DNA from 2 places in the Vibrio sp. Vf1514 genome. Region 1 is predicted to be linked to the other one. Evidence: predicted binding sites of a transcription regulator. Region 1 holds the regulator's gene; the other holds the start of a gene.
The links. The regulator PurR, encoded in region 1, represses purine synthesis genes. The targets are predictions, from matches to a motif close to TNANGNAAACGTTTNCNTNA.

Region 1 (4,196 bases):
GGGCTTCATCCAGCAGCCAGATATATGGCTCGGTATCCTCACTCAGGGGCAATTCTCCCCGCAGACCAAATAATCCTTCACCCCGCACTTCACACTGAATGTGCGCCTGTTTGAGCAGTTCACACAACAGATGCGCGTCAGTGGGATTGTGAGCAATGTAAATCTTCATCTCAGGCAGCGTCATTTGTTGAGTAGCGCGTGATGCGGTTCATCACCCATTTCATGAGCAATGGAAACAACCCGAGCAACGCAAATGAGAGCAAAACGGCTGGTGAAATGATGCCAGAAAGTGAGTCGATCTGCGCTAGTTGTGTGCCAGCATTGATGTAGACCGCCGTGCCCGGCAACATGCCCAACTGACTGACCCAATAGTAGCGCGTTAGCGCAATCGGGCTTAATCCCATCAGCAGGTTGATCAGGAAAAATGGAAACACCGGGATAAGGCGCAGGGAGAGCAAATAAAAGGCGCCGTCTCGAGCCATGCCTTGATTGACGGCATGGAGTTTGTCGCCAAATCGAGTCTGTACCCACTCTTTTAACAGATAGCGGCTGCTCAGAAACGCCAGTGTGGCACCGATGGTGCTGGCAAATGAGACCAGTAACAGGCTGAGCCAGAAGCCGAATAATGCTGCGCCAAGCAAGGTCACAACGGCTGCACCGGGAATGGAGAACGCAGTGATGAAGACGTAACTGAGAAAGTAGATCAGCGCGGCAGTGACCACATGCTGATCAATATAGTCGGCCAGTAGTGCTTGCTGGGCTTTGGCATTGTCGAGTGTCAGGTATTGGCCAAACGTGGTCGCCAGCGCGACGATCACGGCGATTAAGATGAGGCCCAAAATCAGCTTTTTACTCATTGAAGATTCCCACGAGATGATGGTAATAGGTATACGTAACCAGACAGGGAAAAGCGATCTTTTCTTTCAAAGAAAAAGCACCCGCGAACGGATGCTTTTAGTGAAGTTGCTCTCAAAAAGGTTTACGACAAACGTTGTAACAACTCGTCGCGGCGAGTTTGAGGGATCACCGACCAGTGTTTCCCCTCAATTGCGCCTTCCAGTGCCCATAGCAGTTCTAAGCCGACATCTGAAGAATGTGATTGTCGAACGGCTTTGTATGCTTCTACGGCACCTTTCTCCTGCAGCGCTTCCACCGTTTCGATACCGGCTTTTTTCAGCATCCGTTCGGTCGCAAGGCGCAGGTTAGGGAGATCTTTCAAACGATCGGGTTTCGCCTGGGCTTGAGTCTCTCGCTCAGATTTTGCCACAGTGAGTGCCGATTTAGCGTCATCGAGAATACGGCCCGTGTCTGACCAGCAGTCTTCCGGCAAAGCGAAATACTTAGTCACTACGGGGAATCCGCGTTTTTTGTAAACATAAGGCTCGTAGCCTTGTTGCTTGAATTTTGCGGTTGAAGCGTCGTCGGCGCGAATGTGGAGTCTGTCATTGACCACCAATGCGAACATTGTGTCATCGACAAAAATCCCAAAGCCACCAAACATTGAACGAGATTTAACGCGTCCAAGTTGCTCAAAGAGCCGCATCGAATCTTTTAGTATTGGTTTATCCATGCTGTAAGTCTCGGTGTATTAATTAATACGCCACCAAAGTCAGGTCCGAGAAAGTAGCAAAAGAATGCAATGAGTGTGTCAGTTAGGAGTCAACTTCTTAATATATGCATTTTTGCCATCGGTAACCCCGCTACCTACCCAAAATTGGGTTTAGGCCGGAGGCTTTGCGTCCCACCTTTTCAGATGGTTTGCCCTGTGCGTGACATTTCCTTTAGAAAAGGATAATCAAAAGTTTGAATAAGCATCACATTTACTTGATGTAAATGTGATGTCATTCAAATATATGTCTCTAACTATTGCAACTGAATTCACACGTTTTTTGTATGAGTATGCAACATTAGATAGACAGATTTTCGGCAAAGTTATTGTTTTGTCAAGTCTTTTACGGTGTCGCGTTCAACAATCTCAGGGTGCATCTCGAATATACGGCGCTCGTGCTCTTTATCCTTGATGCGTTCCAGCAAAATTTCGAAGGCGTTTTTACCCACACGGCGTTTCGGTTGGTGGATGGTGGTCAGCGGTGGTGAGAAGTATTCGGCCAGTTCAATGTTGTCGTAACCAATCACCGACATGTCATCCGGAACGCGAATGCCACGTTGTTGTAAGCGGCTGATTAGGCCCAGTGCCATGGTGTCATTGAAACAGAATACTGCGGTCGGACGTTTGTCCATCGCGATGATTTTATCAGCTGCCAGGACAGCGGTATCACATTCAAAGTTGCCTTCCAAAATCCAGTCTTCACGCACGGGCAGATTTGCTTCTGCCATGGCACGGCGGAAACCAGCAATGCGTTCCTGACACGCAGCTTTCACGAAGTGGCCGCTTAGGCAGGCGATATCCGTATGACCTCGATCAGTCAGGTATTTCGTCGCCAGGTAACCCCCTTCTTCGGAGTTATCAATGATTTTGTCGGCTTGTGAGGTTTCTGGGCCCCAGTCCATGATCACTTTGGGAATGTCTGAGTGACTTTCCAGCATTTCCAACAGTTCTTCGGTCAGGTCAGAACACATCACTAGAATGCCGTCCACACGCTTTTCTGCCAGCATGCGGATATAGTCGCGTTGCTTTTCGTAAATGCCGCCGGTGTTACATAGAATCAAGGTGTAGCCCTGACGGTAGCAGTAGCTTTCCACTCCATCGATTACTTCAGAGAAGAAGAGGTTGGTCGATTGCGTCACGAGCATGCCGATGGTGCGAGTGGTGTTGCATTTTAAGCTGCGAGCGACCGCGCTTGGCGCGTAGTTCAGCTCTTTTACCGCTTCCATCACTTTTTCTTGTGTGGTTTCTGCAACAAAACGAGTCTTGTTGATTACGTGAGATACGGTTGTTGTTGATACGCCAGCAAGGCGTGCAACGTCTTTAATCGTAGCCATAGGTTAGTCCTGTCGATGACTGCTGAATGCGAAAAAACTTCGCGCGATCAAGTCCAGCAGCGATTAGGCGGTACACAAAGTGAAGCCTATAAGTAGTAAAAACACAAAAACCGCTTTTAAACAGCGGTTTGCATCTTCAATTCATATTTTTATCGTTTGCGGTCAAGATTCTAGACTGCTACGCGTGAACTCGCAATGAAATTCATCGGATGAGATCAAATGATCATCACAAAGTTCACGGTATATTCGTCAATTTGTGAGCACGATAGCGAACTATTCGTCGGCTAAATAAGCCAAGTCGAGTTCGAGGAATGCCACCAACAGTTCGGTCACCGCGGCATAGAAACCGAATTGATCCAGTGACTGGCAGCGCGTGGCAAATTGGGGCGCCCACCGCATTAAATGGGTTTGAATGAATGCAGCTTGTTCGGCGAATGCGCGCTCCATATGCGCCTCTTTTTCCAGCTCATTACTGCGAATGATGAGGTGGCCTAAAAAGTCGAGTTCAATCGCCAAATGGTCGGCAGGCTCATTCAATGTTTCATGCGTGGTGACGCCGTGTTTTTTCAGCAGTTCAGCCATTGCTTGCGCTGGCGTGTCGTTGAGTAATCCGGTTTGGCCGATGTACACCGAGGCGTAAGGCAGCGCGGAATCTTTATCTGATTTTAAAAACAGATCGCAAAAGTCAGCGGCAAGTTCGAGGCGTGCATCCTCACGGTCCATCAATCGGTTGAGGGCATCCACCAAATGTGTGACGGCAGCGTGCAGCCCGGCGTTTTCGCCCAGCCCGCCGAGGAAGGCGCGAATTTGAGGGGAATGATATTGTTCAATCTCTTTGTCACTGAGCTCTTTACTAAATAAGCTCGACAGCCACCAATAAATTTCGGCACGCTTTTCGTTAAAGACTTTGATTTCCTGCATGGGTTGACTCCGAATACTCTCTTCCTCTAAGTCTAAACAATAATTGTGAATAGCAATAACGCAATGCGTGAAAAAATATGAACAAATAAGTCGGTAAATTAACGGTTTGTCAGGAGATTGCTTTGAATCAATAAACTCTGATGTTTTTGGTTGAGATGCTAGAATTATGACTGTTTATGAATAGAATGACGGGTATTCATAGTGGACATAAAGTGGTGTCAATGAGCTATCACATTTTAGTTGTTGAAGACGACATCGTGACCCGCAGCAAACTGGCTGGATACTTTCAAAAAGAAGGGTATCAAGTGACAGAAGCTGAGAATGGGGTGGCG
Region 2 (4,196 bases), 1.1 Mb from region 1:
CATCGTTCACCAGCTCAGGCAGCGCGTTGGAGATGCCGCCCGCGCCCACATCGTGGATAAACGCAATCGGGTTGTCGTCGCCCATTTGCCAACAGCGGTCAATCACTTCTTGACAGCGGCGTTCCATTTCTGGGTTTTCACGCTGCACGGAAGCAAAATCCAAATCTTCTGCCGACTGACCCGACGCCATAGAAGACGCTGCGCCACCGCCCAGACCGATGTTCATCGCCGGGCCGCCCAGCACGATCAGTTTCGCGCCAACCGGGATTTCTTTTTTCTGGACGTGTTCGTCACGAATGTTACCCATGCCGCCAGCAATCATGATGGGCTTGTGGTAACCGCGGATCTCTTCACCCGCGTGTGAGGTCACTTTCTCTTCATAAGTACGGAAGTAACCCAGCAGATTTGGACGACCAAATTCGTTGTTAAATGCCGCGCCGCCCAGAGGGCCTTCCAGCATAATATCCAGCGCGCTCACGATGCGGCTGGGTTTACCAAAATCACTTTCCCAAGGCTGAACAAAGTCTGGAATGCGCAGGTTCGAGACCGTAAAGCCAACCAGACCCGCTTTTGGTTTACCGCCGATACCGGTTGCGCCTTCATCACGAATTTCGCCGCCGCTCCCGGTTGACGCACCAGGCCATGGTGAAATCGCCGTCGGGTGGTTGTGCGTTTCCACTTTCATCAGAATGTGAGCATCTTCGTGGTGGTAGGTGTATTGACGAGACTCTGGATTGGGGAAGAAACGGCCCACTTTCGAACCCGTCATGACTGCCGCGTTGTCTTTGTAGGCAGACAGCACGTGATCCGGTGTGGTTTCAAAGGTGTTCTTGATCATCTTGAACAGCGATTTGTCCTGATCCACACCGTCGATGGTCCAATCCGCATTGAAAATTTTGTGACGGCAGTGCTCAGAGTTCGCCTGAGCAAACATCATTAGCTCGATGTCATTGGGGTTGCGACCCAGCTTGATGAAACTCTCCACCAAGTAATCAATTTCATCTTCCGCCAGCGCAAGGCCAAGGGAAACGTTTGCTTCTTCTAGCGCAGTTCGGCCACCTGCCAAGATATCCACTTGCGTCAGCGGCGCTGGCTCAGCCACGCTAAACAGCGCTTGTGCCGCATCAAGTTCCGCAAATACCACTTCCATCATGCGATCGTGCAACAGAGCTTTCAGAGTCGTCACTTGCGCGTCCGTCAGCGCAGTTTCGCTCTCGACGTAGTACGCCGTGCCGCGTTCCAGACGTTTGATCGACGCCAGACCACAGTTGTGCGCAATATCAGTCGCTTTGGATGACCAAGGGGAAATGGTGCCCGGACGAGGCGTGACCAGCAGGAGGAATCCCTGAGGTTCATGTTCTTGAATGGTTGGACCGTAAGTCAGCAGCTTCTCTAACTTTTCCAGTTCCTGGCTGTCCAAGTCTGCTTTGAGATCTGCAAAGTGCATGAACTCAGCATAGATGCCGGTTACAGGCAGGTGTTGTTCACGACAAGTTTCAAGTAGTTTGTTTACACGAAACTCGGAAAGAGCTGGGGAGCCACGCAAAATTCTCATGTGCTTAGGTCTCTATATACAAGTGATTAAGATGTAATTGGAATAAATTCACATAAATAACAGCAATTTATATGGTCATTTGCGAACTTATACCGATTTCACCTCTCCATTGCGTGCGCATTATAGATGATTTTTTTTTGTGACGTAACACCAAAAGCAACCGTTTGCGTCATTTTTTTCGTTAAATTTGAATTACAACTCATTTGCTCAAAGATTCAACAACACGCCTCACATGCAGCCGCAAAACTTTGCCAAGTGTGTGGGGTTTGATATAAAGACACTACTTGATGTAAGAGATCCCGAATTAATGACCAAGCTTTCTTTCGCTGCTGCGAGTCGCGCCCTCTTTTTGGCTGCGCTGGCTCTACTGCTTGCTGGGTGCCAAATCGACTCTGAGCCGAAAAGTGAACTCGAGCAAATCCGCGCGCGCGGTGTCTTGCGTGTCGGCACCCTCAACAACCAACTCTCCTATTACATCGGTCCAGACGGCCCCTCAGGTCTGGACTACGAACTGGCACGTGAATTTGCCCGCGAGCTGGGCGTCAAACTCGAAATGAAGCCGGCTTACCGATTGTCGAGCCTGTTTCCCGCGTTGAAAAATGGCGAAATCGACATCATTGCCGCCGGTTTAAGCCAATCCGAACAGCGCTTGAAAGATTACCGAGCGGGTCCGGCTTACTACTACGTGTCACAGCAAGTGGTGTACAAGAAAGGCCAATGGCGCCCACGCAATATCGAACAGCTGATCGCCAAACAGGATGAACTGTATTTGGAAAGCGGCGACGCGCCGATTTTCAGTGTGGTCAACGATTCTCATTTTGAAAACACCCTCGACTCGTTGAAAAGCACGTATCCGGAATTTCGCTATTACGTCGATAACAATGCCGACGTCAACGACCTACTCAAGTTGGTTTCTCAAGGCGAACTCAAATTCACCATGGCCGATTCCGTGGAGATTTCCCTGTCACAACGCATCTATCCCGACATCGCCACCGCATTTGAGATGACCGAAGATCAGCCGATCTCGTGGTTTATGCGCCGCTCCGATGATGAAAGCCTGTATGCGATGATGATTGAATTTTTCGGCAATCTGAAACAGTCCGGCAGCCTCGCGTCTCTGGAAGAGAAATACATTGGTCATATCGGCACCTTTGATTATGTCGACACACGCGCCTTTATTCGCGCGCTCGATTCCCGTTTGCCAAAATGGATGCCTCTGTTCCAGAAATATTCGGAGGAGTTTGACTGGCGCCTGATTGCGGCCTTGGCGTATCAAGAATCGCACTGGAATCCGAATGCCAAATCACCCACTGGGGTGCGCGGCATGATGATGCTGACGCTTCCTACCGCGCGCAGCGTGGATGTCACCAACCGCCTGAATCCAGAGCAATCGGTGCGTGGCGGGGTGGAATATCTGCGCCGCATGATGGAACGCATTCCTGATTCGATTCCCGATCACGAGAAAATCTGGTTTGCGCTGGCATCGTACAACGTCGGCTACGGCCATATGATGGATGCCCGCCGCCTGACCAAACTGCAAGGCGGTTCGCCGGATGCGTGGGCAGATGTGAAAGATCGTCTGCCGCAGTTGCGTCAGAAAAAATACTTCACGCAAACGCGCTACGGCTACGCACGAGGTGATGAAGCGCTGTCGTACGTGGAAAACATTCGTCGTTACTATCAGAGCATCATCGGCCACATGGAACAAAAACAGGTGACCAGTGTGGACTCAGGCACCGATGATCTACTGGTGATCACGCCAGAAGAGGAGATCATCGACGACAATAGCGATCTTGATGAGTCACTGGCGTCGAGCGAAGAAACCGTGTCCTCGGCCAGTTCAGCGCAAAATGTGAGCAATAAATAACCACTTGATTTTCAGTTGGGAAACCCAAAGATAGATGTGTGAACTTGATCGCTTGCGTGATTTCTCAAAGCAGTGACAATCAAGTGCAATCAAAACACGATAAGCTGTTATTTTTTGGGTTCCCTGCTGAAGAACATCCTCACGCACGATGATGCGCTGGGATGACAGACCCAACAGAACGGACGTATTCAACCCACTGGACAGACGACATTCTGGTCGCTGACCGCAAAGGAGAAGGCGGCCCTCTGTTCGGTCCGGAAAGGGGTTCTTCTTTGTCGTCCGTTGTAGGAGGGTGTTTTATGCTGAAACGTAAACGGCACTCAAAACTCCTAAGTAAAGCCGTCTCAGCCAACCGTCGCCGCCGTATGCTCGCCAATACCAAGAAAAAAGTGCTGGCTCGCCATCGTGCGTTCGTACAGTTATCGGACTGAAACATTCACGCGGCAAACATCTACCTCATGGGGATGTTTGCTCATCGTTGCCATTCCTCGTTACCTTATTTCCTCGTTACCCCATTTACTCGTTGAACCATTTACTCGCGACCCATACCTCGCTGACCGAGTGTTGGTTTCGCTGCCCGCTCACCTTTCACGTCGCATCGTCACGCACCACGACTCGCACTCGCTAGACGCAGCACGGGATTGTTCTCGACGGGTTACTGCGCGTCGTCTTGATTCTGAGCAGAACCGGGGGGACACGAATCATCTTGAGTCGCCCGTAATTTCTCAGCCTCTTTTCGCGCTTTGATCTCTTTGCGGCGCCGTTGGAAAAATG

Region 2: the regulator PurR is predicted to act here: its motif matches at 1,708-1,727, upstream of purL (phosphoribosylformylglycinamidine synthase).

Annotation. Positions count from the first base shown of each region.
Region 1 is NZ_CP197267.1:1,854,927-1,859,122, reverse strand. It holds gene ACS18Q_RS08570 (putative signal transducing protein) at 1-169, opposite strand, end outside; gene ACS18Q_RS08565 (TVP38/TMEM64 family protein) at 171-857, opposite strand; gene ACS18Q_RS08560 (TfoX/Sxy family DNA transformation protein) at 980-1,570, opposite strand; cyclic di-GMP riboswitch class I at 1,688-1,773, opposite strand; gene purR (HTH-type transcriptional repressor PurR) at 1,933-2,943, opposite strand; gene torD (molecular chaperone TorD) at 3,217-3,864, opposite strand; gene torR (two-component system response regulator TorR) at 4,086-4,196, shown strand, end outside.
Region 2 is NZ_CP197267.1:745,784-749,979, reverse strand. It holds gene purL (phosphoribosylformylglycinamidine synthase) at 1-1,555, opposite strand, end outside; gene mltF (membrane-bound lytic murein transglycosylase MltF) at 1,863-3,422, shown strand; gene ACS18Q_RS03515 (hypothetical protein) at 3,722-3,853, shown strand; gene tadA (tRNA adenosine(34) deaminase TadA) at 4,078-4,196, opposite strand, start outside.